DNA from 2 places in the Lichenihabitans psoromatis genome. Region 2 is predicted to be linked to the other one. Evidence: riboswitches for the same ligand, from Rfam matches in the RefSeq annotation. Region 2 holds a riboswitch; the other holds the start of a gene.
What was found. A riboswitch is a leader RNA that binds a small molecule or an ion and turns the genes downstream of it on or off. The one in region 2 is predicted to bind cobalamin.
Positions count from the first base shown of each region.

Region 1: it holds a riboswitch for cobalamin, as region 2 does, so the genes downstream of both, EY713_RS14740 (DUF1636 family protein) here and EY713_RS08260 (HoxN/HupN/NixA family nickel/cobalt transporter) in region 2, are expected to answer to the same signal.

Region 1 is NZ_CP036515.1:3,173,678-3,188,530, reverse strand. It holds gene EY713_RS14795 (cobalt-precorrin-5B (C(1))-methyltransferase) at 1-176, shown strand, start outside; gene cobM (precorrin-4 C(11)-methyltransferase) at 181-942, opposite strand; gene EY713_RS14785 (cobalamin biosynthesis protein) at 939-1,340, opposite strand; gene cbiE (precorrin-6y C5,15-methyltransferase (decarboxylating) subunit CbiE) at 1,337-2,548, opposite strand; gene EY713_RS14775 (cobalt-precorrin-6A reductase) at 2,560-3,321, shown strand; gene cobJ (precorrin-3B C(17)-methyltransferase) at 3,303-4,067, opposite strand; gene EY713_RS14765 (precorrin-2 C(20)-methyltransferase) at 4,064-4,804, opposite strand; gene EY713_RS14760 (precorrin-8X methylmutase) at 4,801-5,373, opposite strand; gene cobG (precorrin-3B synthase) at 5,427-6,746, opposite strand; gene cobN (cobaltochelatase subunit CobN) at 7,037-10,345, opposite strand; gene cobW (cobalamin biosynthesis protein CobW) at 10,355-11,407, opposite strand; gene EY713_RS14740 (DUF1636 family protein) at 11,404-11,835, opposite strand; cobalamin riboswitch at 11,960-12,178, opposite strand; gene EY713_RS14735 (GFA family protein) at 12,200-12,613, opposite strand; gene EY713_RS14730 (ArsR/SmtB family transcription factor) at 12,839-13,156, shown strand; gene apaG (Co2+/Mg2+ efflux protein ApaG) at 13,153-13,545, opposite strand; gene metZ (O-succinylhomoserine sulfhydrylase) at 13,653-14,786, opposite strand.
Region 2 is NZ_CP036515.1:1,780,120-1,794,972, reverse strand. It holds gene EY713_RS08305 (acetamidase/formamidase family protein) at 1-631, shown strand, start outside; gene EY713_RS08300 (putative bifunctional diguanylate cyclase/phosphodiesterase) at 1,027-3,204, shown strand; gene kaiC (circadian clock protein KaiC) at 3,207-4,970, shown strand; gene EY713_RS08290 (circadian clock KaiB family protein) at 4,967-5,332, shown strand; gene pucL (factor-independent urate hydroxylase) at 5,482-6,318, shown strand; gene EY713_RS08280 (ABC transporter ATP-binding protein) at 6,329-7,138, opposite strand; gene EY713_RS08275 (FecCD family ABC transporter permease) at 7,135-8,172, opposite strand; gene EY713_RS08270 (ABC transporter substrate-binding protein) at 8,172-9,206, opposite strand; cobalamin riboswitch at 9,486-9,710, opposite strand; gene EY713_RS08265 (hypothetical protein) at 9,940-10,131, opposite strand; cobalamin riboswitch at 10,404-10,599, shown strand; gene EY713_RS08260 (HoxN/HupN/NixA family nickel/cobalt transporter) at 10,691-11,767, shown strand; gene EY713_RS08255 (hypothetical protein) at 11,919-12,272, shown strand; gene EY713_RS08250 (copper chaperone PCu(A)C) at 12,442-12,984, shown strand; gene EY713_RS08245 (PepSY-associated TM helix domain-containing protein) at 12,999-14,366, shown strand; gene copC (copper homeostasis periplasmic binding protein CopC) at 14,458-14,826, shown strand.

The DNA of each region.
Region 1 (14,853 bases), 1.4 Mb from region 2:
TCGCTCAAGCCTTTGATGTGATGCAGCAACGCGGGATCGATCTTGGGCGACCCGTCGCCACCTCGGCCTGGGAGACGGCCGCCGCGACACTCGGTCCGGGCATCGATCTCGATATCGTGTTGATCGACCGCGACGGTCGCGTCGTCGGCGAAAGCGGCTGCCGCACCACTGCCTGACAGCTCAGGCCATGCCGCCGCGAAAACGCCGGTGATAATCGGCATCGTAGAGTGCACTCGCGCGAAAATCCGCCGAGCCGAGAACCGGACCGACCAAGATGAGTGCCGTGCGCTCGACCGGATCGGCCGCCACCGCCGCGCCCAGGCTCGACAAGGTGCCACGAAACACGCGCTCATCCGGCCACGATGCGCGGACCACGACCGCAGCGGGACAATCCACGCCGTAAAAGGGGATCAGCTCAGCCAGCACCACATCGAGTTTGTGGATCGACAGATGGATCGCCAGCGTGGCTCCCGTGGCCGCATAGGCGCTGAGCTGTTCGCGCTGCGGCATCGCCGACGCACGGCCGCCGGTTCGGGTCAGGACGACCGATTGGGTGAGGGCCGGCAAGGTCAATTCAGTGCAAAGCGCTGCCGCGGCCGCCGCGAAGGACGGGACGCCCGGCGTGACCGTGTATGGAATTCCGAGTCGGTCGAGGAGCCGGATCTGTTCGCCGAGCGCGCTCCAAATCGACAGGTCGCCCGATTGGAGGCGGGCGACGTCCTGCCCAGCCGCGTGAGCGCGTCGGAACTCCGCCTCGATCCCCTCCAGGCTGAGCGGCGCCGTATCGACGATGCGGGTGCCGGGCGCACAGTGATCCAGCAAGGCCGCCGGGATCAACGATCCGGCATAGAGGCAGACCGGCGAGCTTGCGATGAGGTCGCGCCCCCGGATCGTGATGAGGTCGGGCGCACCGGGGCCAGCCCCGATGAAGTGAACCGTCATGGCGTGTCCTCCGGCGGCGCCGCGATGGCGCAGGTCGCTCCCTCGGCGGCGATCCGCTTGACCAGCAAGGTCGCGCCTAGCCCTGCCCCGGCAAGCGCGCTTGCCTCGGAAACCGATGCGACACCGAACCGGGCCTCGGCAGCGGGCGAACGCGTCGCGACACCCGGCATTGCGTCCCGCAACAAGTCGCGCGACAGGAATGCGAGCGTGAGGCCAAGGCGCTCGGCCGCCTTGACGAGTCCTGCCTCGTGGCGTTTGTCTTCGATCGTGTAAAGCGCCATCCCGCATGCGGCATAGCGCGCCGGCAGAGCCGCACGCGCTTGTTCGACGAGCCGCGTGATGGCGTCGTCCGCACAACCGGCGCGGCACCCGACCCCGATCGCAACCAGGCGGGTCATGGCTTGACCCAGACCCATTGGGTGACCGGCATGGCGGCGCGCCAGCCATGGAAGCGCCCGACCGGATCGGCTTGAGCGATGTTGACGGTCACGAGATCGCCGCCATGCGCCGCGAAGGCGGCTCCGAGCAGCATCTGGCCCTCGAGCGTGACCACATTGGCGACCAGCCGACCGCCGGGGGCGAGCGCGCCCAAGCAAAAGTCGAGCAGTGCAGGCGATGTCACGCCGCCGCCGATGAAGATCGCATCGGGCCGGGGAAGATCCTGCAGTCCGTCAGGTGCACGTGCCTCGACGACGCGCAGATCGGCCAGCCAGAACGATGCCGCGTTGCGGGCGACACGAGAGGCGCGAACCGGATCGGACTCGATCGCAACGGTGCGATTGTCGGGACACGACAGCATCCATTCGATGCCGACCGATCCCGATCCGGCTCCGACGTCCCACAACAGACCGCCCGGCTGAGGCGCAAGAGCCGATAGCGTGAGGGCCCGGATGCGTGACTTGGTGATCTGGCCATCATGCTCGAACCAGTCGTCGGGAAGGCCCGGCGTTATCGGCGGCACCCGTGCCGTCGCGTCGGCCAAAACTTCGACCGCGACGACATTCAACGGATCGACACGGTCGAGGCAGACGTCTCGTGCGAGCGCGGAGGTGATCCGCTCGCGCGGTCCGCCCATCGCTTCGAGCACGGTCAGGCGCGACAGCCCGAACCCGCGTGCCACGAGTAAAGCTGCAAGCGCCGCCGGGGTCGTCTCGTCCCACGACAGCGCCAAGATGAGCTTGCCGGGACGCAAAAACGGCACGATCCGTTGCAGCGGGCGACCGTGCAGCGTCACCAGTCCACAATCCTGAAGCGCCCAACCGAGGCGGGCTGCCGCCAGACTGAAGCTCGAGGCATGCGGCAGGCACGTCATGTCGCCCGGATCGACATGCCGGGCCAGAACGGAGCCAATCCCGTAGTGAAACGGATCACCACTGGCCAGGACGCAAACGGGGCTGCCGCGCCGCGCCAGAATGGCCGGAAAGGTTGCCTCGATCGGCGAGCCCCACGGCAGGTGTGTGCCCGGCGTGTCGCCCACCAAAGCGAGGTGCCGACGGCCGCCGACGACCAGCTCGGCTTGCATCACGGCGCGTCGTGCGGCAGACGACAGCCCATCAAGGCCATCCTCGCCGATGCCGACCAGCGTCAGCCAAGGAGCCGGCTTCATCGGATGACCCCGTGCAACACCAACCGCTGCGACTTCTGATCCTCGGCGGCAGCAGCGAAGCTAGCGCGCTGGCGCGTGCGCTTGCGGGCAGAAGTGACGTCGCACCGATCTTGTCCTTGGCGGGTCGGACGCTGACGCCCCTGCTCCCGCCCATTCCGCATCGGATCGGCGGCTTCGGCGGCATTGAGGGACTGGTCAACTATCTGCGCCACACCCGCATCGACGCCATGATCGATGCCACGCACCCCTTCGCGGCGCGTATGTCGGCCCATGCGGCGGCAGCATCGGGATTGTCCGGAATCCCGCTCGCGACCTTCACGCGCCGGCCCTGGCGACCCGAGCCGACCGACCGTTGGACGACCGTCACCAGCTTGGACGAGGCCGCATTGTCGCTGGGCTCGACGCAAAAACGCGTGTTCGTCACCAGCGGCCGGCTCGGCCTCGCAGCCTTTCTGGCTGCGCCACAGCACCATTACCTGATCCGCACAATCGACCCGCCCGCCCCCGCCGATATGCCGCCCGACCATCGCGTGATTCTGGCGCGGGGACCTTTCCCGGTGGACCAGGAAATCGACCTGCTGCACGCCGAGCGGATCGACGTGCTGGTCACGAAGAACAGCGGCGGCGGCGCAAGTTTCGACAAGCTTCTGGCGGCCCGCGCCCTGGCGCTCCCGGTCATCCTGATCGCCCCCCCAAGCCGGGAGAGCGGCCTCGTCCTGCACGATCTCGCCGCCGTGCTGGCCTGGATCGAGGCTCAACGCGGCACGCCGTAATGACGCGGCGTGAGCAGCCATGCCGAACCGTCGGGGCGCGAGACGAGCCGTGTCTCGCTCGATCCGATCAGCACCAGCGTGCTCATGTCGGCAAGGCTGGCGTCAGCCTGCTCGAGCGTCGTGATGACGATCCGCTCGTCGGGTCGACCCACCGCGCGCGCGAAGGCGACCGGTGTGTCGCTGTTCTTGAGATCGCGCAGCAGCGCGAACGCGTCCGCGAGTTGCGTCGGCCGCGCCTTCGAGGCCGGATTATAAAGCGCCAGCACGAAGTCGCCGTTGGCCACGGCCCGCAGCCGCTTCTCGATGATGGCCCAGGGCTTGAGATTATCCGAGAGCGACATGACACAGAAATCATGGCCGAGCGGGGCACCGAGCCGAGCTGCGGCAGCCTGCATGGCCGACACGCCCGGAGCGACCCGAATGTCGAGCCCGCGCCAGTCAGGCGCTCCCGCCTCGATCGCCTCGAACACGGCCGCCGCCATGGCAAAGACGCCGGGATCGCCGCCCGAGACGACCGCGACGTGCCGCCCTGAGGCGGCCAGCGCCAAAGCGTGTCGCGCCCGGTCGAGTTCGACCCGATTGTCGGACGCGTGACGCATCAGGCCGGGCCGGTCGGCGACACGCGCCAAATAAGGTTCATAACCGATGAGATCGGTCGCCTCGCCGAGCAGCCTCGAGGCCTCGGGCGTCAGCCAGTCGGCCGGTCCCGGCCCGAGGCCGATGACGGCGAGCGATCCACCCGTCATGGCCGCCGCCCCTGCCCGGGCACGAGCACGATGGCGAAATAGGGCGCGTGATCGTCGGTCTTCTCCCGCAGGGGGAGGATCATCTGACCCTCCATCGTGCCACGCTCGACATAGATGGCCCGATCGAGCAAGCCGACCGCATCCAGCGCGGCGCGGACTTTCGGCAGGTTCTGCCCAAGCTTCATGATCACAATCGCATCGCTCGCGGTCATCCGCTCGCGCAAGGCTCCGGCTGCCAGCGTGCCGGGCAGCACGGTCAGCACGTCGTCGCCCCAGGTCATCGGTTCGCCGGCGGCCGTCCAGCACCCGGACATGCCGGTCACCCCTGGCACGATCTCGACCGGAAAACGCTCTCTCAACCGACTGTAGAGATGCATGAACGACCCATAAAACAGCGGGTCGCCCTCGCAGAGTAGCACCACATCCTGTCCGGCCGCGAGGTCGACCGCGAGAAGATCGGCTGCGTCGGCATAGAACGCGCCGAGCAGCGACACGTAATCGTCTCCGTCGAACGGCATCTCGGTCGTGACCGGATAGTGGAGCGGAAGCTCGCGAACGCCGTGCGACAGCCATGGGGTCGCGATCGTGCGGGCGATGCCGCACCGTCCCGCTTTGGCGAAGTAGGCCACTACGGTCGCGCGCTGCAGATAACGCATCGCCTTGACGGTCACGAGCTCCGGGTCGCCGGGGCCGAGCCCGATGCCGAATAGCCGCCCCGCGCGTGAAAGGCTGGTCATTCGGTTGCGCTCGAGAGGGCATTCACCGCCCCCGCCGCCATCGCGCTGCCACCCTTACGACCCCTGACGATCATGGCTGGCACGCGGCCATCTTGAAACAGGGCATCTTTCGATTCGGCGGCTCCAACGAAGCCGACCGGCATCCCAACCACGACGGCCGGCGCGCCGACGCCGTCATCCAGCAATTCGAGGAGGCGGAACAGAGCGGTCGGAGCATTGCCGATCACCACGACCGATCCCGGCAGATGCTCGCGCCAAAGCTCCATGGCGGCGGCCGTCCGTGTAGTTCCGAGATCCTGCGCCAGAGCCAGGACGCGCGGATCGCGCAAGGTGCAGATCACCGCATTGCCGGCCGGCAGCCGCGCGCGCGTCACGCCATCGGCCACCATATGGGCGTCGCAGAGCACGGGCGCCCCCTGACGCAAGGCCGCGATGCCGCAATCCACCGCGCCGGGTGAAAACAGGATGTCGTTGACGGCTTCCACGATGCCGCAGGCGTGAATGATCCGAACCGCGACCCGCTCTTCCGTCGGCGAGAAGCGAGTGAGGTCGGTCTCGTTGCGGATCATGGCGAACGAGCGGCGATAAATCTCCGCGCCATCGCGGATATAATCATAGGTGGTCAGAACGCTTGCTCCCGGAGCCTTGAGGATGCTGCGTATCCCACGGATTGTGCCCGGTCGACCATGATCGCGAGCATGTCGCCGCGGGTCAGCCCTTGCGTTTCCGGTCGGTCGCCCGCTTTGCCGTCGCGCACGAGATCATAGATGCCCTCCCTCCCGACCAAGGTCATCGCCGCGGCCTCCGGATAGGCGCAGCCCTTGGCGCATCCCGAGACGTGCAGCAGGGTGCCGGAGCCTGGCATGATCAGCGCGGCAGCCAGGATTCCGGCATCCTCCTGCACCGGCGTCGTGGCGCGGAGACAGGCGGGGGCGCCGGAACAGGCGGCGACCCGCAGGCGCGGATCGGCCGGATCGACGATAAGGCCCGAGGCCCCACCGAACTCTCCTCTAACGCTCGCCCAGATCCGGTCCGCCTCCGCTTCGTCCAGCCCCGGAACCAGCAGGGTGCGCCAGGGCGTCGCACGGATCGGGCCGCTGGCGACCGCGGATGCGAAAGCCGCCAGGCCACCGGCCTCCAATCGACCGAACGGCGGCGCGACCCCGACCCACGACGAGGCGGCTCGCCGCCCCACTCCGATCGGCAGGTGCTCGGGGCGCTCCCGAGCCGGAATGTCCGCCCGGGAGACGCCCGCATGCGCCAAGATGGTCTTGGCACCGCAACGCGCGACGAGATCACGCATGCGGTGAGGCTCGAGCTGAAAAACGGCGCAGAGTTCGAGAAACGCGGCCGCCAGCGCCTGAGCGGTCGGTACGACCGCATCGGCCAAACAGGAGCCGACGACGTCACCGCCATCGAGCCGAATCGCGAAGCGAACCTCATTCGGTCCGACCATCGCCTCGAACCCGACATCGACCGGCCGATCGGCAACGGAGAGATAGCCCCCGTCATCGACGCTCCACGCGAATTTCGGCGGCAGGCGCCAGAGCGCGGGATCCGACGCCAGTCGATTTTCCAGCGCTGTGACGATTGCGCGAATGTCGACCAGCGCATCGGGATCGTGACCCGCCAGCGGGCTCGCGATGACGTTGCGGACGGCCTCGCCGTCCGGTGTCGCATCGAGGAGATTCAGGGCATCGAGACAGGACACCAGCTGATCGACCCCTGCAGGCTGCACGCCCCGGAGCTGCAGATTGCCACGTCCGGTGATGTTGATGATGCCGTTCCCGAATCGCCGCGAGAGGTCCGCGACCGCCAAACATTGCGAGGCCGAAAGCCCGGCGGCGCGTGGCTTGAGACGGACCAGGAGGCCGTCACCGGCCATCATCGGCCGCAACGCGCCCGGACACCAGCCGACCCGCATCCCGCCGAGCCCGCTCACGCGCCTCCCGGTGTCCTCTGCTTTGGTAGGGAGCCCGCTCACGCGCCTCCCGGTGTCCTCTGTTGTGGGAGGGAGCCCGCTCACGCGCCTCCCGGTGTCCTCTGTTGTGGGAGGGAGCCCGCTCACGCGCCTCCCGGTGTCCTCTGCTTTGGTAGGGAGCCCGCTCACGCGCCTCCCGGTGTCCTCTGTTGTGGGAGGGAGCCCGCTCACGCGCCTCCCGGTGTCCTCTGTTGTGGGAGGGAGCCCGCTCACGCGCCTCCCGGTGTCCTCTGTTGTGGGAGGGAGCCCGCTCACGCGCCTCCCTCCAGCATCTCGGCCAAAATGCTGGCGACGGAATTGCGGCGAGAGGTCCAGAACTGCCGGTCGATCGCCTGTGTGAAGCGCTCCGCGATGGCGCGGGCCGCCAACGGATTGCTGTCGCACAGGAAATCCCGCACGGCTTCGTCGCCTAACGTCGCTTCGAAGAGAAGATCGAAATGCCGGCTCGGCACGACGTCTGTCGTCGCCGCAAAGGCAAAGAGATTATCGACCGTTTCGGCAATCTCCGCCGCTCCGCGATGGCCGTGCCGCATCTGTCCGGCGATCCAGCGTGGATTGCCGGCGCGCCCGCGCACCGTCCGCGCGATCTCTTCGGCAAGGCTACGCACCGCTTGCCGTCCAGGCACACTCGTATCGGCTTGATAGAGCGCGGGCGTATTGCCGAGCGCGGAGGCGGCTGCCGCGAAGCCCCCCTGATGGTCAGCATAGGTGGCCGCATCGAGCAGATCGGCGCCCGGCTGGTCCTGCACATGGAGATAAACATCGGCCGAGCCCACCTGCGCCCGGAAAGCAGCGCTCGCCTCGACACCCTCGCCCGCCCCATAGGCATGCGAGGTCGCGGCCAAATAGGCTTCGCCAAGCTCGCTTCGGTTCTCCCAGGCGCCTGCCGCGATCGTGCGGGCGATGCCGACGCCATATTGCCCCGGCGCGGCGCCGAACACACGCGGCGGAAGCGCGCCGTCCGGCCCCGCGCACGCCGCCGCCACAAGGGCATTGTCGTCCGCCGTCTCATCCAGCATCGAGACCGCGCGGCTCGCGGCATCGAACAACGCGATTTGCTCGGGAAAGGTGTCGCGGAACAGCCCGGAAATCCGCAAGGTCACGTCCACCCGCGGCCAGTCGAGGAGCGCAGACGGAAGAATATCGTAGCCGAGAACGCGGCTCGACGCCGGATCCCAGCGTGGACGCACGCCGATCAGCGCGAAAGCCTGCCCGAGATCGTCGCCGCCCGTCCGCATCGTGGCGCTGCCCCAAAGGTCGAGCACCAAGCTGCGCGGCCAGTCGCCGTGATCCTGCGCGTATCGCGTCATGACCTCGCTCGCCAGCGCCTTACCGAGATCATAGGCCGTCCGGGTCGGCACGGCACGGGGATCGACCGTGAACAGGTTGCGGCCCGTCGGCAGCACGTCGAGCCGCCCACGCGAGGGCGCTCCGGCCGGACCGGGCGGGACGAACGCGCCATCCAGCGCCGTCAGAAGGCCGGCACATTCAGCCGGCCCGCAGCCCTCTGCGCCTTCAATGACGGCGGCCGGGTTTCGACCGAAGACGTGGAGACCGTCGCCGATCCGCATCTCCTTGATGTCACAGAGCCAAGCGTCGAGCGCCGCCAGGGTCGCATCCGGGTCGGCCGTCGCGTCGAGGCCGCAGTCGGTCGCGACGCCACTCTCGGCGGCTTTGTCCAGAATGAGCTTGGCCAGCACCTTTGCGCGTCGCTGATCGAGCGTGACGGCTTGAGCGTATTCGTCGAACAGGGCTTCCAGATCCAGCGTCACCCCGTGATGACCGGCCTCCATCAGCGGCGGCGTCAGATGCCCGATCGTGACCGCCGCGATACGCCTTTTCGCCTGCGCGGCCTCGCCCGGATTATTGACGATGAACGGATAGACGACCGGCACCGGGCCGAGCACGACTTCCGGTCCGCAGGACTGGCTCAGCGCGACAGCTTTGCCGGGCAGCCATTCGAGCGTGCCATGCGTCCCGAGATGGATCATCGCATCGATTTGCTCGACGACCCTCAGCCAAAGATAGAACGCCACATAGGCGTGGCACGGCGGCAGCGCGGTGTCGTGATAATCGGTCCGCCGGTTGTGTGGCGCACCGCGATCGGGCTGCACCGCGAGCAGGAACGTGCCCGAGCGCAGCATCGGAAAAGCAAACTGCCCGTCGTTAACGACCGGATCGTCACCCGGATCGCCCCAGGCGGCCATGACCGAGGCGGCAAAAGCGGGCGGCAGGCTCTCGAAGAGAAGACGGTAGTCCGCCAGCGACAGAACCGGCGCGCGATCACCCGCCGTGAGTTGCCGCATCACCGAGGCGGAATCCGGCATCGCCCCGATCGAGAAACCTGCCTCGCGCAGGTGATCGGCGATCGTCAGGACGCTGGCGGGCGTATCGAGACCAAGCGCGTAACCGGTGCGGCCGTCGCGGCCCGGATAATCCGAGATCACACAGCCGATTCGGCGCGCGTGGCGCGGTTTGCGAGCGAGTTTGGCCCAGGCTATCGCGAGGTCGGCCGCATGCGCGATCCGGTCGGGTTCGGCGCGATGGACGATCCGCGTGAATTCGAGATCGGACCGACGATCCGCATCGGCCTTGAACGAGATCGCCCCTGCGATGATGCGACCATCCACCTCCGGCAGCACGACGTTCATGGCGAGATCGGCGGCCCCAAGACCGCGTGTCGAGGCCGACCATTGTTCGGCGGTCGCGCCCGCTAGCATGACCTGCAGCACCGGAACCTTGGCCCGATCTGTGATGGCGGCCCGCTGACCGGACCGCGCCGAAAACGCGGTGGTGTTGAGGATGACCTGCGGCGGATCAAATTGCAGCGCGGCGCGGATCGCATCTTTGCTGTCCGGATCCTTGAGGCTGGTGGCGAACAGGCTCGTGACCCGCGCGCCGCGCGCCGCGAGCGCATCGGCCAGAGCCTCGATCGGCGCCGTATCGGCGGCCAGCAAAGCCGAGCGGTAGAACAGGATCAGGGCATGGGGCGCCGTGTCGGAAGCGGCCCGACATCCCGCCTCGAACAGCCCCGCATGCGGGACCGGCTTGGGCTCGTCCCACGCCATCGCGTGACCGGCGCGCGACGCCATGAACCGCAAGGCTTGCCCAATATTGGCCGAACCACCGGATTGGAAATAGGCCCAGAGCCGTCGGAGATCGTCCTGCGGCAGCGTCGAGGCCTTGTCGAGGCGCAGATCCTCACGGCCGTCGCCAGGCACCACGGCGAGGTGAAAGCCGTAGCGCCGCGCCGCCGCGCCGAGCTCTTCGACACCGTAACGCCAATAGTCGAGCCCGCCGAGCAAGCGAACCAGAACGAAACGCGCATACGGCGCGAGTGTCTCGACGAAGAGATCGACCGAATAGGGATGTTTGAGCCGCGCCAGATTGGCGACCCGAAGACTCGGCATTTGGCCGTCTATGGCGTCGAACGCCGCTGCAGACACGGCAAGATCGCTGTCTGTAAACGACAGGACGACGAGATCGGCCGGGCTCAGGGCCAGATCGATCGCGGCCGCCTCATCGTCGAGCGTGCGTTCCTGGGTTTGCAGCAGATGCATGGTCGGCCGTTAGGCTGCCTCCGCCGTTAGGGCCGAGAGATCCGCCTCGATGGCCGCACGGTCGATGCCCTTTTGGCCGATGACAACCAGGCGCCCCTGCCGAACCTCGCCCGCCCGCCAAGGCCTGTCGAATTGCTGGCGGAACCGCGTGCCAACACCCTGCACCAAGAGCCGCATCGGCTTGCCGCGCAGATCGAGAAAACCCTTGATCCGCAGCACATCATGCTTGGCCGCGACCTCTGCGAGGCGGGCCAGCAGACCCTCCGGGTCGCTCAGCGCCGGCACCGCCAGCACGAAGCTATCGAAATCGTCGTGGTCGTGGCCTTCTTCCGCATCGTGATGCGAGGGCCGCGCCGCGAGATCGTCCTCGGCCTTGGCGTCGAGCCCGAGCAGGATCGCGGCTTCGAGCATGCCGTCCTGCGTCGCCACAACCTTGACGGCACGCGGAATGGTGGCGGCGATCTCGGCTTTCACGCGGCCGAGGTCCTCGGCACTCACCAGATCGGTCTTGTTCAGCACGATCAGGTCGGCGCAGAGAAGTTGATCCTCGTAGACCTCCTCGAGCGGATTATCGTGATCCACAGACGCATCGGCGGCCCGTTGCGCCGCGAGCTTTTCGGGATCGTCGGCGAAGCGGCCGGCCGCAACGGCGGCGGCATCGACGACCGCCACGACGCCATCAACCGTCAGACGCGCCCGGATCCCCGGCCAATCGAAGGCTTTGACGAGCGGCTTCGGCAAGGCCAAACCGGATGTCTCGACGATGATGTGATCGGGGCGCGGCGTCAGCGCCAACAGGGCTTCGATAGCGGGCACGAAGTCGTCAGCGACCGTGCAGCAGATGCAGCCATTGGCGAGTTCGACGATGTTTTCCTCCGGGCAGGACTCGATCCCACAGGAGCGTAGGATGTCCCCATCGACCCCGACGTCGCCAAATTCGTTGATGACCAGCGCCAGACGGCGACCGCCGGCGTTTTCCAGAATATGGCGGATGAGGGTCGTCTTCCCGGCACCCAGAAAGCCCGTCACGACCGTAACCGGAACCTTGGCGAGCAATGTCATACGAGGGTCTTTCCTGTTTCGGACGCGGGAGTGGGCGGCAGACGGGCCACGACGCCCTTCTTGATGGCATCGACCCGCAGCTTCCACGGGATCAGTCCATCCGGGGCGGCCGCATAAAGCTTGAGCGCGTCGAGGATGATCGGCGCGGCGGTTTCGGCCGGCAGATCGCCGTAGATGTAGGTCCACTTGCCGGGCGCCGCGAAACTCACCGTGCAGGGCCGCTTGCAGACGCTGAGGCATTCCACCGGCACGAGGTCGACGCGGGCATCCTCGCTCGTCGCGTCGGAGAGGGCGCGGAAGAGGCGCGCACCGGCGCGGTCCTCCATCGGCAGGCTGGGCTCGCCTTCGGCCCGGCATGTCGTGCAAACCATCACCCGCACAGGAGCGGATGCGGCGTCGTGATCGGGGATCGTCGGTGTCGGCTCCACCCAGTTCTCCTCACGCCATCACGGCGCGTTCAGACGGGTGGTGCGCTCCAGCAGAAATGCCGGATCATCGGGTCGAAAGCATACGGCTCGACCGAACAGCCTCCAGGACACCCCGCCCGGCGCGCGCTTCTTGTGACCTGAGGCAGGTTTCCTGGCTCGCGGATACGAACGCTTCGACGTCGCCTTCCCGGGCCGCTCGCGCGGAACCCAGTGGCTCTGATGACGCCGAAACTTTCCGCCTACAGTTGCGGGGGCAGCTGCGGTCTTGGGCCGAGGCCCGCACCGCATTCCCTAGGCCTGTTGCCAGGCCATCCCTTGCGGGACCTTTGGACAGGCTTGTGGTAGCGGGTCGTGGGCGAGCGTGTCAATCGCAAGCCGGAACCGCAGCGGAGTGGAGAGCCGCGACCGGCTCATAGTCCGCCTTTTGTTCACAGAAGATATGTCGCCCCTCCACCAGAGCATTGGGTCGATCGAGGCTGCCGGCCGATATGCTGATGTGGGATCGAGCCGTCGGCTCCCAGAATAATTGCGCGCCGCAGCCCGAACAAAAGCCGCGCCGCGCGGACGGCGAGGATCGATACCATTTCAGCTTGCGGGTTTCACGCAGCTCCAGCGCATCGGGCGCGCAAGCCGTATAGGCTCCATCGTGAGTGTTGGCCCGTTGGCACATGATGCAATGGCAGACCGTCACGGGACGCAGCGGTCCGTGGATGGCGAAGCGGACGCCGCCGCAAAGACAGCTTCCGGTTGTCAAAGAGGGGACGGTCTGAACAGACATGTGGAAGCTCCGGGATTGACCGAAACCTTATATTCCCAATATTCTAGAACTATCAAACCAATCGAGGGCACGTGCAGTGTTTCGTCTGTTCGATCGTTCATCCATCGGTCTGTGGCGGGGCCCATTGCACAGGCTGATCTTGACCATCACCGATCAGACCAACACGCGGCACCCACGCGTCGATAGACGGGCAGCCGCCGCTCCATCCTCGCTTAAAGGATGTTGATGAGCCTCGAACCGTCTCAAAAACCACTCGCTTTTCAGGAAGCGGCCCGCTGCCTTGCCGAACTCGGCCATCCGCACCGGCTGCAGATCTTCAACCTGCTGGTCAAAGCAGGCGAGACGGGCCATTCCGTCGGCGAGATCCAGGATCGGATCGGGATTCCGAAATCGACGCTGTCGCATCATCTCGCGCAGTTGATCGGCATCGGACTGGTCATGCAGACCCGGGAAGGGCGCAGTCTTCGCTGCCGCATCGAGGTCGAGCGCGCGCGACTGATCCAGCAGTTCATCAATGCGTGTTGCGAAGGCCTATCGGCCTAGTTCAACACCCGCTTGGCCTGCGGACTGTCGAGCGAGAAGGGCGGGATCGCGACCGGAAAGGTGTGATCGGCGTCGTCGACCATATGGTAGGTCCCGGTCATGATGCCGCTTGGCGTCGTCAACGGACAGCCCGATGTGTAGCGAAACGACTCGCCGGGTTCGAGAACCGGCTGTTCCCCCACGACTCCCAGTCCCTGCACTTCCTCGACATGGCCGTTTGCATCGGTGATCTGCCAGTAGCGGGACAGCAGCTGAACCCGCAGCCGACTCATATTGGCGATCTCGATCGTATAAGCCCAGAAATAGCGGTCGTTCTTCGGGTCGGACCGGTCCGCCAGATATTCGGGGAAGACCGAGACCTGAATGTCGTGCGTTACTGCCGTATACATGCCGAAGCTCCGCCCAAAGCCGTATCGTGCCGACCGACCTTACTAGAGGACGCGCCGCAAAAAAATGGCTTCGAGCGTTCTTTTGCGAGCGGCGTTCACCGTGATGGTCAATCGGCGTGGTCGAGCGCCCGGCCGATGTCTTCGAGCAAATCATGCACGTCCTCGAGCCCGACCGACAACCGCAGCATGGCGTCGTTGATCCCGAGACCCGCGCGCACCTCGGCGCTGAGACGCTGGTGCGTCGTCGTGGCCGGGTGGGTGATCAGGCTTTTGGCATCGCCCAAATTATTCGAGATCAGGATGACCTTCAGTGCATTGGCGAAGCGGAATGCCGCCGGCTTACCGCCGACCACGTCGAACGCCACCAGCGTCCCGCCGCCCTTCATCTGACGCCGAGCCAGTTCGGCCTGCGGATGGTCGTCGCGGCCCGGATAGATGACGCGGGAGATCTGTTTGTGATCCGCCAGGAAATCGGCGATGCGGCTGGCGCTCGCATCTTGCGCCGCGACGCGCAATGGCAGCGTTTCGAGCCCCTTCAACATGACCCAAGCGTTGAACGGCGACAGAGCCGGCCCGGTCTGCCGCAGGAAGGTCTGCATCTTGGTGTCGATGAAGTCCTGCGAGCCGAGGATGACGCCGCCGAGGCAGCGCCCCTGCCCGTCGATGTGTTTGGTGGTCGAATAGACGACGCAATCGGCGCCGAGTTCGAAGGGGCTCTGCAGCATCGGCGTGGCGAAGACGTTATCGACCGTGAGCAAAGCGCCGCCCGCATGGGCGATCTCGGCCACAGCCGCGATATCGACGAGGCTCAGGGTCGGGTTGGTTGGGCTTTCCAGAAAGACCACCTTGGTCTCTGGCCGCATGGCAGCGCGCCATTGATCGAGATCCTCGCCGTCGACCAGGGTCGACGCCACGCCGAACCGCGGCAACAATTCTTCGACCACGTAGCGACAGGACCCGAACAGCGCCTTGGCCGCCACGACATGATCGCCCGCCTGCACCTGCCCCATCATCGCGGCCGTCACGGCCGCCATTCCTGTGGCCGTGGCGCGCGCGGCCTCGCAACCTTCCAGCAGCGCCATACGGGCCTCGAACATCGCGACCGTCGGGTTCGAGAAGCGCGAATAGACGAACCCGGGATCTCCGCCGTTGAACCGCGCCTCGGCGGCCTCCATCGAGTCGTAGGCGTAGCCTTGTGTCAGGAACAAGGCTTCGGAGACTTCGCCGAATTGCGACCGCATTGTGCCGCCATGAACGAGGCGCGTGGCGGGCCGAAGAGCCGAACGGGTGTTGGCGTTGGAATTGTCC
Region 2 (14,853 bases):
GCCAGGCCATGGCATGTTCCCGGATTGGGTCCGGCGCAAGGAATTCGGGATCCAGACCCGTGTGGTCGATGTTCTTGACGGCGTCGTCCATTGGACCGACACGGTCAGGCTTCCTTGCAAACCGATGGCCGGCGTGATCGGTGTCGCTCCGATTCATGGTGCCGTGCTCACGGTGGACAACGGCACGCATGGGGGCAACCTCGACGTCCAGGAGATCACGACCGGCAGCATCATCATGCTCCGCGTCGAAAAACCAGGGGCGCATTTCTTTATCGGCGATTGTCATGCGCTCCAGGGCGATGGCGAGGCGGTCGGCATGGGCGCGATCGAGATCGGCTCGAACGTCACGCTCAGGATCACGATCGAAAAGGCTCCCAAACGGCTCGGACATCCGCGTATCGAGACCGCGACGCATCTTTGCACCCTCGGCTGTGCCCGCCCCCTGGAGGACGCCATGCGGATCGCCTTCCAGGAGATGATCTACTGGCTCAACGATGAATGGAATATCCCGGAGCCCGACGGATACCTGCTTCTCGCGCAGATCGCAGAGGCGCGCTGTACCCAGATGGTCAACCCAAAGTATACTTATATTTGTAAAGTATCAAAGGCGATCCTGGCTCAGTTCACCTGAAACTGCGACCCGGGGTCGACATCGCGATCACGTGGCCGCCGCAGTGATGTTGCGTGTCGGTCATAGCCTTAGAACGGAGAGAGGTGGACATCACGACGCGCTTCGGCAGATCTGGTTGTCAGGACGCGGGTGCGCCTGGCAAAGCCTTAAGGTTCAGCTTAAGGTAGGCTGGTGCTTTCGAGCGAATGGCGCTAACATATATTATATATTGTGTGAGATTTTAGCCATGACGGCGATGTGAGAGTGCGGTCCGCTCACGTGCTGGAGATTTAAGCCTATGATAGATCGATCATTGCGGACGTGATGAGGACCTCAGCAGTTATCGTCGGATTCTCGACGCGACGCTCCACATCGTCCGCCTCGTCGTCCTCCGCCCCGTCATCGGCCGCCGCTTCATGAGGGAGCCTGCCCCACCCCCTCTCTATCAGGCTCTCGATGGTGTCTCCTGGCCTGTTCTCGTCACGGCGATGGTTCAAGGCGAGCATGTCATCTCCTATGCAAACGCAGCCTTCAGCGCCATGTGCGGCCATCCGATCGCGGATCTCGTCGGCCGCGACGATGCTGTCCTCGACGGCTTAAAGACCGATCGGAGCGTCAAGGCGGACATGCAGGCCGTCCTCACGGAAGGCCGAGGCATCCGCCGCACGATTGTGACCACTCGAAAAGACGGGACGCCTTATCGAACCGACGTCTCGATCGACCCTATCCGAGATGCCTCGGGGCGGGTGACGCATCTCATCAGTATCTATCGGCCGACGGACGTGACCGGTGATCCCGCTGCAACAATTGGAGAGGTCGACACAAACCTCCCAAGCGTCGCGGAGCATCTTCCGGGATACATCTATCGCTTGATCATGCGAAGCGATGGGACAATCGATACCGTCTATCGCAGCGCGTCTGTCGCTCAGATGCTTGGAATTGATAACAGCCAAGTCATGCGAACCTTCGACAATCTTGTCCACCCGGACGATCACGACGCGGTCTATGCCGCAATCCGCAAGTCAGCAGCCGGCATGTCCGTCTTTCGGGAAGAGTTCAGGCTCGTCGCTTCCAACGGTACTCTGCATTGGCTTCGCAGTAGGGCGATGCCACGCCGCACGCCCAACGGCGAAATCGTATGGGACGGCATCGCGATCGAGTCCAGCGCCGAGGAACGGTGGGAGAGCGAGATCGCGAACCAAGCGTCTCGTGATCCGCTCACGGGCTTGCTGACCCGCGCGGCGTGGCTGCAAGCGCTCGAGTCGGAACTGACGGCAGAGAGGTCTGAATCCGCGACTTGCGCTGTGATTTGTAGCGACATTTCGGCCTTCAGTGCGCTCAATGAACGGCTCGGCCAGATCGCCGGCGATACGATCCTGCGCGAAACCGCGAAGCGACTTGCCAAACTCGCCGCCTCGATCGGTGGTGTCGCGGCCCGTCTTGGTGGCGACGAATTCGCGATCATGATCCCCGACTGCGCCGACCAAGAGTCTTTGTCGCTCTGCGTCGGCTCGTTGCGCGAGGCGTTCGCGCAACCGATGCAGATCGGGACGGAGTGGCTGACGGTTCTGACCTGCATCGGTGCGACCTTCCACCAGCGGCTCGAGACCGAGACGATGGCCGACAAAGGGATCGCCAGCGAAGTCATGACCCAGGCCGAACTCGCGCTTCGCTGGGCCAAGCAATCCGGCCGAAACACCCCGATGCTCTATTCACCCGAGCAGGACGATCGTCACCGCAACGAGGCCGTCCTGGCGCGCTCGCTCGAACATGCGATCGCCAACGACGAACTTGAGCTCCATTACCAGCCGCTCGTCGAGCTTGCGTCCGGCCGGATCGTATCTGCCGAAGCTCTGGTGCGATGGAAGCACCCGACGCTCGGGATGCAACGACCGGATCGGTTCATTCCGCTTGCCGAGACATCGGGCTTGATTGTGCCGCTCGGCCGATGGGTTCTCGAACAAGCCTTTCGCCAGCATCGGCTCTGGACGAGTGCCGGGTTGGCGCCCCCACCCGTGGCCGTGAACGTGTCCGGCAATCAATTGATCGAGCCGGGATTCGTCGCCCTCGTCGCAGAGGCTCTTGAAAGCCAAGGGGCAAATGCCGCGAATTTCGAAATCGATTTGACCGAAGGGTTGTTGGTCGAGCCTTCGCCGCAGATCATGGCGTCGCTTCACGCCTTGCGGACCATGGGATTCACGATCGCGATCGACGATTTCGGCAGCGGGCATGCCACTTTCCGCTACCTGCGCGATTTTCCCGTCGATAAGCTCAAAATCGATCAGATCTTCGTCCGGAAGCTCGTGCTGGAATCAACCGATGCCTTGATCATCCGGGCGATCATTTCCTTGGCGCGGAGCATGGGAATAGCGTTGGTTGCGGAGGGTATCGAAACCGACATGCAGCGCGCATTTCTGCAGCAAGAGGGATGCGCCGTCGGGCAGGGATATCTGTTCAGTATGCCGCTTGTCGCCGAAGATTTTACGTGGATGCTAGCCCATAACGTGAGACTTCCAATGCGAGGCCCCGTGGAGCAAGCGTTGCCCGGATCACCAACGGGACCGGACGCCGTCACGGGAGCGCAACTAGGATGAAGATGACGGCATCGGATCATGGAACCGTAGAGGCGCGCGGCAGGGCGATCTCGAAAGTCGCGACGGGCATTGCCGGGTTCGACGAAATCAGCGGTGGCGGCTTACCGAAGAACCGGTTGACGGCTGTTGTCGGGAGTGCCGGTGCCGGCAAGACCGTGTTTGCACTCCAGACCCTTAAAAATCGCCTTGCCGACCGCGGCGAGCCGTGCATCTTCGTGACCTTCGAGGAGCCGATCGATCGCATCCGCAGCAACGTCGCCTCCTTCGATTGGGACGTCGATACGCTCGAGTCCAACCAATTTCATTTTATCGATGCCCGCATTCCCGACGACGCGGTCGTGACGGGTGCGTTCGATCTCGCGGGCCTGCTTGCCGGTCTCAGCGCGTTGATCGTCGAGACCGGTGCGCGAAACGTCGTCTTCGACGGCATCGACATGCTGCTCAGCAGCCTGAAGGATGAGCGGCTGGAGCGGCAAGAATTGCTGCGCCTCGATAGCTGGATCAAGCGGTCGGAGATTTCAGCGATCGTGACCGTGAAGATCTTCGGGGCTGGAGACCGGGACCAGATCCGCGCCGACTTTCTACAATATATGACCGACTGCCTCGTCATCATGGCCGAGATCGTCACCGAGACCGGATCCTCGCGCACGATTCGCATCGCTAAATTTCGTGGGTCCGGTTTTTCGGGTAATCCGGTTCCGGTCGTGATCGGCGCGTCTGGGATCGACGTCATCGCGTTCAAGGGCATACGGGTCGGCTACCCCACCTATACAGGCCGCGTATCCTCCGGAGTTCCGCGGCTCGACGCCCTGCTCAACGGCGGCTATCTCCGTGGGAGCAGTACCCTGATTTCGGGCTCACCCGGAACCTCGAAGACCAGCCTCGGCGTCACATTCGCCTTCGCGGCCTGCGAGCGCGGCGAGCATGCGGTCGTGATCAGCTTTGACGAGAGCGGGGCACAGATCGTCGCCAATATGCTGTCGATCGGCATGAACCTCACGCCGCATATCGAGTCCGGGTTGCTGACCATCGTATCGTTTCTCTCGTCCGGGCGCAGCCCAGAGGAGCATTTTGTCGCGATCCGCAACGTGCTGGCGACGCGTCATCCGAAGTGCCTCGTGATCGATCCCATCTCCGCGCTGATGAAAGCCGATTACCCGTTCTCCGCAATGATCTGCGAGAGCTTGCTCGATCTCGCCAAATCCCAAGAAATTTCCGTCGTCTGCATCTCGCTGCTCGATCAGGTGAGCGGCACCACTGAGTTGTCGGCAAGCCAAATTTCGACGATCGCCGACACGTGGCTGCACGTGTCTTATGTGGCGCGCGACGGCGAACGCAACCGTGCTTTGACGATCGTCAAATCGCGAGGGACCGGACATTCGAACCAGGTTCGTGAATTGGTGCTCGACGCGTCGGGGATCGATCTGGTCGAGGTCTATGTCGCGGAGGGAGAGGTGCTGATGGGCAGCGCTCGAGCCCAGAAGGAAGTCGCCGTCAAGCGGCTCCACGTTCTCGAACAGATCGCCGCGGAGCGTGCGCGTCTCTCGCTCGATCGGCAGATTTCGGAGGCCCGCGCCCATGTCGAGGCCGCGAACCTCGAACTGGGCTGGAAACAGAAGGAGGTGGACCTGTTGATCGCGTCAGAACAGAGCCGCCTCGAAACCAGCCGAGTCGACGCGATCGATCGATTGAGCCTCCGCCGGGGCGACGATGACGGACCGGTCACCGAAGGCGGAACCACCATCGTTCCCGTGAACCCGAGATGACGGTCGAACCCGCCGACATGCCCGACCGTCGCGAAAAGGTGCCCGGCGAAGGCCGTCCCGAGACGCTGGCACGCTTGACCCTCTACGTTGCACGAGCGACGCCGAATTCTCAGCGCGCGGAGATCAATCTCGCGCGCGTGATGGACGTTCTGCAGGGCCAACTGCTTGTACCGTCGCTCGACATCGTCGATGTGTTCTCGCAACCCAAGCGGGCGCTCACGGCCGGTGTCGTGGTAACGCCGACCCTCATCGGCGTGAACGCGCATCAACGGATCGTGTTGATGGGCGATCTGGCCGATCATCTCCACTTATTGGGCGTCATTCGCGATCTTTGTCTGAAAGACGCCGCGCCGCCAGGGTAGCCGAAAGAGCGCGATGCGGATGCTGGCGCAGATCATGCGAGTCAGCCCTGAGCGCGTTCTCGGATGCTGCTCATTGAGTTCTACTGGTCCGACCTTCCACGCACGGCGAGACGAGGGGAGGGTCGCGGCCCCATCTCTTGGAGAAACCCATGCAGCTTTTGGACAGCACCTACGGCAAAGGCCGCGTCCGCGTCATGCGGCTGTCGGGCGATGGCGACCATCGCGAGGTTCGCGAACTCACGATCCAAGCCATGCTGACCGGCAATATCGCGCCGGCCTATGTCGAGGCCGACAACACCACCACCGTGTCGACTGATACGATCAAGAACGTCGTCAATGTGGTGGCGCGCGAGCAACTCGAGGCGGGTCCGGAAGTCTTCTGCCGTGCCGTGGCCGTGCGCCTTCTTGAACAATATCCCGGCATGACCGGCTCCACGGTCTCGGCTCGGGAAATCCGCTGGACCCGCCTGACGGTGGATGGCGCCCCGCATCCACATGCTTTCACGCTGGAGGCCAACGGCCAGGGCACCGCCAGCGTCGTCATGGATCGCAACGGCGATCACGTCACATCCGGGCTTTCGGGTTTCACCTTTCTCAAGGCGACCGCCTCGGGGTGGTCGAACTACGTGAAAGACACCTACACGACGCTGCCCGAAACGCAGGACCGCATCCTTGCCACCAGCATGGACGCAACATGGCGCTGGTCACGCGATCCCAGCGATTTCGCGACCGCCAATGCCCGCGTCGTCGCGGCTTTTATGCGCGTCTTTGCGACGACATACAGCCATAGCGCGCAAGACAGCATGTATCGCATGGCTTGCGCGGCGCTCGAGGACGTGCCCGAGATCGAGAGCATCCGGATGGCTTGCCCGAACAAGCATTACCTGCCGGTCAACCTCGGTGCATTTGGGCTGGATAACCCCAATCGCGTGTTCACCTCGACCGACGAGCCCCATGGGCAAATCGAGTGCACCGTCGGCCGGTAAGGCGGTTTCGCTAGAGGCTCGATTCGTCGAAGGCAACACCCCGATCGCGCAAGCGGGCGGGCCTCGCAAATTGCACGAGCGGCTTGCCGTGACGCGCCGAAGGCGCGACATGCGCCTCGACGCCGAACACATCCCGGATCATATCGGCCGTGATGATCGCGTCCGGCTTACCGGCGCACACCACGCGGCCGCCTTTGAGCACGACGATCGTGTCGCAGAACATCGCCGCGAGATTGAGGTCGTGCAGCGCCACGATGCTGGTGGCAGGCAGATCGGCGACAAGCGACAGGATCTCGAGCTGGTGCTGCACGTCCAGATGGTTGGTCGGCTCGTCGAGCAGCAATTCGGTCGGTGTCTGAGCCAGCGCCCGCGCAATCTGAACCCGCTGGCGCTCGCCGCCCGAGAGGGTCGTCCAGGGCTGATTGCGACGGCCGTCCATATCGACGTGGACCAGCGCCGCCTCGATCGCCGCCCTGTCGATGTCCGTCATCGGGGAGAGGGGTCCCCGATGCGGCGTGCGGCCGAGCCGAACCACATCGAGGACGGTGACCTGAGCATCGGTGGTGGCCTGTTGCTCCACGAGGGCGACCCGCCGGGCGATGTCGCCATGCGACAGGGCCGTCACGTCGACCTCGCCCAAGGTGATGACGCCGCTGGCGACCTTGCGAAGGCGGCATATCAATCGAAGCAGGCTCGACTTGCCCGATCCGTTCGGTCCGACGAGGCCGAGCATCGAGCCGGGCGCGACGTCCAGTGTGACATCATCAACGATGATCTTGCCCGACACGATCCAGCGGACATTCCTGGCCGCGATGCTCACGCCGACACCCTCGACCGATAGAGAATGAACGCAAAGGCGGGCGCACCGAACAGGGCCGTGACGACGCCGATCGGCAAGACCTGCTGCGGGATGATGATCCGGGAGATGATATCGGCCAGCACCATGAAGATCGCCCCGATCATGACCGAGGCCGGCAACAGGCGCGCATGGCTCGGCCCGACGAGGAAACGGGCCGCGTGCGGGATGACGAGTCCGACGAAACCGATCGACCCGACGAGGCTGACCATGGTGGCGGTCATCAGCGCCGTGAGACCGAACAAGACCACGCGGACGCGGGTGACCGGAATGCCGAGCGAGGCGGCCGCATCCACCCCGAACGTGAAGGCATCGAGCGCGCGTGCGTGGACGGTGCAGATGATGAGGCCCGCCACGGCGACGGGAGCCGCCAGATACACATCCGGCCAGCGAACGCCTCCGAGACTGCCCAGGAGCCAGAACATGACGCCGCGCGCCTGTTCGGCACTCGCCGAGGTGGTGACGATATAGGACGTGAGGGCATTGAAGAGCTGCGATCCAGCGACCCCGGCCAGGATAATTCGATCGCCGCCCCCGCCGGAGCCCGCCGCCAGGATCGCGACGAGCATGACGGCCAATACGGCGCCGAGGAACGCGCCGCCCGACAACGAAAGAAGGCCACCGCCGAAGCCGACGATCAGCACCACGACGGCCCCGGTGGACGCGCCGGCCGAAATCCCCAGCACGAAAGGCTCGGCCAGAGGATTGCGGAGCAGAGCCTGGAGAATCGCACCGCAGAGCGCGAGTGACGCGCCGCAGGATGCTGCCACCAGCGCGCGGCTGAACCGATAATCCCAGATGATGCCTTCTTGAATGGGGCTGAGCGGAAATGCGGTCCCGAACAACTTGTTGCTCACGGCCCCGAGCGTCGTGCCCAGCGGGATCTTCATTTCGCCGATCGACACCGCAACAGCGATGACGCCCAGAAGCGCTACGGCCGCCACAACCAAGAGCCCGACGCGGCTTGCCCATGTATCGGTAATGATCCGCGGGTCTATCACTGAGGCTGGCCGAGCGCCTTGATGCCGTCAGCCAACGCTTCGAGACCATCGATGGTCCGCATCGAGGGGTTCATCGACATCGCATCCAAGACGACGAAACGCTTGTTGCGCACGGCGTCGAGATGGCTCACGACCGGATCGGTCCCGAGGAACTTCAGCTTGACGTCCAAAGCATCGGCCGGAAAGCGGCGACGATCCATTCGAGCGATGACGATCACCCGAGGGTCGGCCGCCACAATGCTTTCCCAACTGGCCAGCGGCCATTCATCCTCCGTCGTGATGACGTTCCGGACGCCGAGCGCCTGCATCATGAAGGCGGGAGCACCGTTCTTGCCGGCCACGAAGGCGTCGCCTTTCACGTCCTTGCTGGAAAACCAGAACACGATCGGCACGGCTTTGGCGTTGCTGCCCGATGCCGTCGCCACAGCAGCGGCCTCGCGCTTTTTGAGGTCGGCGATCAGCGCGTCGCCCCGGTCGCTGATATCGAAGATCGCGGCCAGTTCGTGGATCTCCTGATAGACGAGTTGCATCGTGAACAATTGCTTGCGGACGCCGTCGCCGCCCGTCGTGTTATCTTTTTCGACGCAATCGGCGGGCGACACATAGGCCAGGATCTTCAAGTCCGAGAATTGTTCGCGCTTGCCGACGCTGCCGTTTGGGCCGATGTGCCACTCATATTGTGCGGCGACGAAATCGGGCTGCTGCGCCACGACGGCCTCGAAACTCGGATCGTTATCGGCCAGACGTTTGATCTTGGCATTATCGGCCTCGTAGGCTTTGAGCACAGGCCCGAACCAGACCGCCGTCCCAACGATTTTGTCGGCTAGACCGAGCGCAAGCAGCGTTTCGGTCGTGCTCTGGCCGATCGAAACGACCCGCTGCGGGGCCTTGTCGACCGTCAAGGTCGAGCCGCAATTCTTGATCGTCAGGGGATAGATCGTGGCTGCTGCAGCCGGAAACGATGCCCCTCCAACGATGGCATAGGCAAGTGATCCGAAAACAGCGAACCGCAATCGTCGTTGATTGAACAAGGCCATGATCCTTACTTTTTTGGGCGCCAACAAGCCGCACGGCGCGAGCCAGCAAGGCCGCGACCGCTGGGGTCGAACGAGGGGTGAGACAAGACAGAGAGCGGGATCTTCGCCGGCGTCGCGGCACGCGACGCACGATCGGCCGGTCTGCTACGGCGTCAGCGAAACGCGCCCATCAAACGCGAGGCGGTGGCGCAATCTCTACGGATTGGGGTCGAAGAAGGCGGCGTCGAAGCTGCATCGCAATCGCTCCTGCGTCCGGACAACCCCGCCCGGATGATGGATTTCACTGCGACGGCAGGTCTCCTGGCTCGCGGATCTTGGCTGTTCGACCTGCCTTCCCGCTTGCGCCGGTGACGGAGCTTGCAGTGGCATGATGTGATGACACATCACCAAGGGCGTCGAGCGATCCGCCGACAGTTGCGGGGGCAGCCATGGATTTGGCGCGAGCCTCACCATGTTCCCTTTTAATCCCTCTCGGGAACCGTCAAGCTTGATCATAGCTGTCCGTTCGATCATCGGTCAATCGGGCGGCTCGAAGCAGAAGGCACCGCATCGCAGCCGAAAGTGAAGTCGCCGCGATAGTTATATTATAACATTTTTGGACACAAGGGGGACTTCACAGAGCGATCGTTGGTTCGCACACTGAATGACGCGCTCACCCTGGCCGGTCGGCTTCACGCCTCGCCGGACCGTTACCGTGCCATCGGATCGGAATGCTGTCGATCGTGGCTCAACGCCTCAGCAGGGCAATCACGGCATCGAAAATCGTGAAGCCCGCGACCGGAGCCAAAAGCAACATCAGCAGATTGAAGAAAATCAGCCAGATCACGATCTTTTCCTGGCGCTTGGTGATGCGGACTTTCCGCGGCTTGGGTTCCCACGGTCCCGGATGGGGAAACTGGTTCTGAAAGTCGACGAACAAGGGTGACCTCCCACCGTGCGCCTGATCAGATGCCCGATCCCGGCATCGTCCGGCAGGAGCTCACTGTCGAGGAATCAGACATCCTCTGCCTGCTCCCGCAATTTAGAACCAACATCGGTTGAAACGACAGGGACTCGTCGTCGCAGGAGCCCGGACGATGTCGCGCGATCGACCGAACCGCGCGCATCACTGACGAACGGTGCTGCAAAAGCACTGCCCACATCGCAACGACACGCGTGTCGGAAAGAGGCTTGACCCGAACGCGACAGGCTCGTCAAATTGAAGCTGATGGTGCCCGCGAGGGATTAAAAGGGAACGTGGTGCGGGCGGTAACGCCTTTGCCGCGGCTGCCCCCGCAACTGTAAGCGACGAGCTTCCTTCACAATGCCACTGGGCTGCATGGACCCGGGAAGGCGAAGGCTGCAACGACCCGCGAGCCAGGAGACCTGCCATCTTGGACGTCAAAGCAGAATCGCCGGGCGGGGTGTCCTGGTGTGCGAACCCCAATGTCATGGGGCCAGTTTGCGATGACTTGCAACGTCACAAGGCAGCATCATCCATGTTAAATCGAATCAGGCAACTCCTCGACGAGAGCAGCCCCGATCTTAAAGGGCGTCTCATCGCGATCTATGTCGTCCTCGCCATCCTCAACGTTGGAGCTTGGATCTGGGCCTTTATCGCCTTCCATGACAATCCGACCCTGTTGGGTGTGGCACTGGTGATCTACGGGCTCGGTCTCCGCCACGCGGTCGACGCGGATCACATCGCAGCGATCGACAACGTCACCCGCAAACTCATGCAGGATAACCAGCGACCGGTGTCGGTCGGCTTCTTCTTCGCCATGGGTCACTCGGCCATCGTGGTCATCGTGGCGGCTCTCGTCGCGGTCGCGACCGGGGCGCTGGCGAGCTTCCAATCGTTTCAGGCGGTCGGCGGCACGATCAGCACCAGCATATCGGCGCTTTTCCTCCTCATCATCGCGGCAATGAACATCGTCATCTTCGCCTCCATCTACCGGAGCTATAGGCGCGTCCGAGCCGGAGGCGTCTATGTCGAAGAGGATCTCGACATCTTGTTGGGCAATCGGGGCTTCCTGGCTCGAATCTTCCGTCCAGCCTTCAAGCTGGTGACCAAAAGCTGGCACATGTTCCCGCTGGGATTCCTGTTCGGACTCGGTTTTGACACGGCGACCGAAGTCGCGATGTTCGGCGTCTCGGCGGCTCAAGCCGCCAAGGGCGTCCCGCTCACCGCCATTATGGTGTTTCCCGTACTTTTCGCGGCAGGTATGTCGCTGATCGATACCACCGATGGCGTGATGATGCTTGGCGCCTACAACTGGGCTTTCGTGAAACCCATGCGGAAGCTCTATTACAACATGACGATCACGCTCGTCTCCGTGATGGTTGCGTTGCTGATCGGCGGCATCGAGGCACTCGGATTGATCGGCGACAAGCTCGACCTGAAGGGCACATTCTGGGACGGCATCGGCGCGCTTAACGACAACTTCAACAATCTCGGTTTCGTCATTATCGGCATCTTTATCGCGGCCTGGGTCGTGTCTTACGCGGTCTACAAGATGAAGCGACTGGACGAGTTCGATGTCGCCCTCTCGCCGAAGCCTAGTCACCAGTCGTGACCGCCGGCGCGGCACCAGTACCATCAAAGGTCGCCGCGCCGTGGTCGTTGCTTCGTGAGACAAAGCGTCCAAGGTGCAGCCGGAGGATTGTCTTGACAGGTCACCTTCTCTGGTTGCGTCTAGGCGTGTGACAGCCTTCCGAAGCTCATCGATGCGGCACGCGATTGCCGCACTTTTGATGATCGTCCTGACGCTTGCCGGCGTCGGACGAGCGCTGGCGGCTCCCTCCGATCTGATGCCGTCCTTCGGGTCCATCCCCGGCGTCGCAATGCCGATCTGCCACGCGGACGGCGGCGGTTCATCATCGAACCCGAGCGACCCGACGCATCACGACTGCTGCGATCAATGCGCTTTGTCGGCGCCGATCCTGACCTCCAGCGCCCCATGTCCGACCATCGTCACACCCGCCAGCCATGCCGTTCTCCGCTCGGCCGTCGTGTCCTGGGCGGCCCGTCTAGCGCGTGCGCGCTCGCCCCGCCAACCGCAGGGGCCTCCGTCCGCGTGACCTGAGACACGCCAACGGTTTTCTTTTCTGTCCGCACCATCACCCGGCCGCTTCTCGAGCAGCATCGGAACACTCGCGTCGCGTCGCGGCTCGTGTCCGGTGACATCGCTCGACGCAGCGTCTGCGCTTCGGCGACCGGGTTGGTGTCGGGTAACTCAGGACATCTCCCATGCATAAGGTTCACGCGGCCGGCTTCGCTGTGCTCGCATCTCTGTCCCTGCTCTCCAGCGCGCCCGCTTCGGCGCATGACGTGAAAGTCGGCGATCTCGTCATCGAACACCCTTGGGCTCGTGCGACGCCCGGTGGCGCGCAAGTCGCCGGCGGCTATCTCACGATCATCAACACGGGCACTGTCGCCGATCGCTTGACCGGCGGGTCGCTCGAGGCCGCGACCACGGCCGAGTTTCACCAGATGTCGACGACCGACGGCATCATGACCATGCGCCCGACCGGCCCACTCGACATCCCGCCCGGTGGCCGCCTGACCCTCGATCCGTCGTCGAAACACATCATGTTCCTCGGCCTGAAAAAAGGCCTGAAAAAAGGCGAGACGATCGGGGGCACTCTGGTGTTCGACCATGCCGGGACGGTGACGGTGAGCTTCGATGTCGAGGGCATGGGCGCCAAGGGACCGTCGCAGACGCCATCTGTGCAACCGAGCACGAAGGCCGGTCATGCAGGGCAATCGATGCCCGGCATGGACATGGACTGAGGGGGAGGAAGCCCGTGTCCAAGACCTTGTCGCTCGACGCCGTGCCGGCGTCCGCTCCCCGCTCGTCGCTCTATCGAGCGATCTGGCGCTGGCATTTCTACGCCGGACTGCTGAGCGTCCCGTTCATGATCCTGCTGGCCGTGACCGGCTCGCTTTATCTCTTCAAAAGCGAGATCAATCACACGGCTTTCGCCTATCGCAATGTGGTGAAAGCGGAGGCGACGCCGATGCAGCCGCCGAGCCGCCTTGTCGACAAAGCGTTGGCGGCTGTCCCTGCAACACAGCTGAAATCCTACGCGGAACCCGCCAGCCCAACCGCGTCGGCCCTCGTCACGCTCAAGGGAGATGCGGGTAAGACCCTCGTCTACATCAACCCCTATACGGGCGAGATCCTCGATACGGTGAGTGCCAACAACGAGTTCATGTTCGTGACTCGCAAGCTTCATAGCCTCGTTTATTTCGGCACTTACGCGAGTTACGTCATCGAGGCGGTCGCCGGCTTCGCTCTGGTCCTGGTGGTGACAGGCTTCTATCTCTGGTGGCCACGCCGCCAATCTGGCGGCGTCATGACGGTGCGTGGCACCCCGCAGAAGCGCATTTGGTGGCGGGACGTGCATGCGGTCACGGGCGCCTTTGCGGGCGTCGTGATCTTCTTCCTTGCCTTCACCGGCATGCCCTGGTCGAAGTTCTGGGGCACCCACATGCAGGATTATGCCTCGCAGGCGGGGATGAATTATCCGCCGGCGCTCTGGGACGACGTGCCGTCCTCGAGCATCCCGATGAGCGAAGCGACGACCAAGCCCGGCTGGGTGATGCAGACGGCGCCCGTGCCGGCCTCGACGCCGACGAAGACGCCCCCGATCGGTCTCGATCAGGCCGTCGCCAACGCTCATGACCTCGGCATCATGCGCGGGTTCGAGATGTCGGTCCCGGGCGACGAGACCGGGGTCTACACGGCCGCGATCTATCCGGCCGATCTTGGCCAGGAACGGACGATCCATTTCGACCAATATACCGGTAAGCCGTTGGTCGATCTCGGCTTCAAGGATTACGGGCCGGTCGGCAAAGCGATCGAATTCGGCATCAACGTCCATATGGGCCAGCAATGGGGCCTCGCGAACCAACTCGTCATGTTGGCCACCTGTTTCGCCATCATCCTGTCGTCGGTCGCGGCCGTCGTCATGTGGTGGAAACGCAGGCCGGTCGGTCGGCTCGGCGTGCCGCCCTACCCCGCCGAGACGCGTGTCTATCGGGCACTCTGGATTGCGGCGGCGGCGCTCGGCCTGCTGTTCCCGCTCACGGGGCTCGCCATCCTGTTGATGCTGGCCTTCGATCTCCTCGTCATCCGCAGCATCCCACCGCTCCGGCGTGCTTTCGCCTGAGATCCAAAGGGCCGCGAGCGTCGCGGTCCGGTTTCTGAGCCGCCAGACGTATCGCGGCCCCTCGCTTCACCCTCACGCATGGAACCCCACGATGACCCGCTTCAATCTCACCCTCGCCCTCTCCAGCCTGTGCCTGATCGGGGCTGCGGCCCCGGCTTTCGCGCATGCTCATCTCACCTCATCGGTCCCGGCCGCCGGCAGTCGCGTCGCAGCCCCGCCCACAGAACTCGAGCTGAAATTTTCCGAAGGCTTGAACCTAGCGTTCACCGGCGTTTCCGTGAAGGAACCGGGCAAGACTGCCGTCACGACCGGCAAGGCGTCTCTCGGCGCAGGCGACGACACGACCTTGACGGTTCCGGTGTCCGACACGCTCGCGGCCGGCACCTACACGATCGATTGGCACGCCCTGTCGACGGATGGCCACAAGACCCACGGGACCTACATGTTCACGGTCAAGTAAACCGCTCAAACGAGCCGCATCGATCAT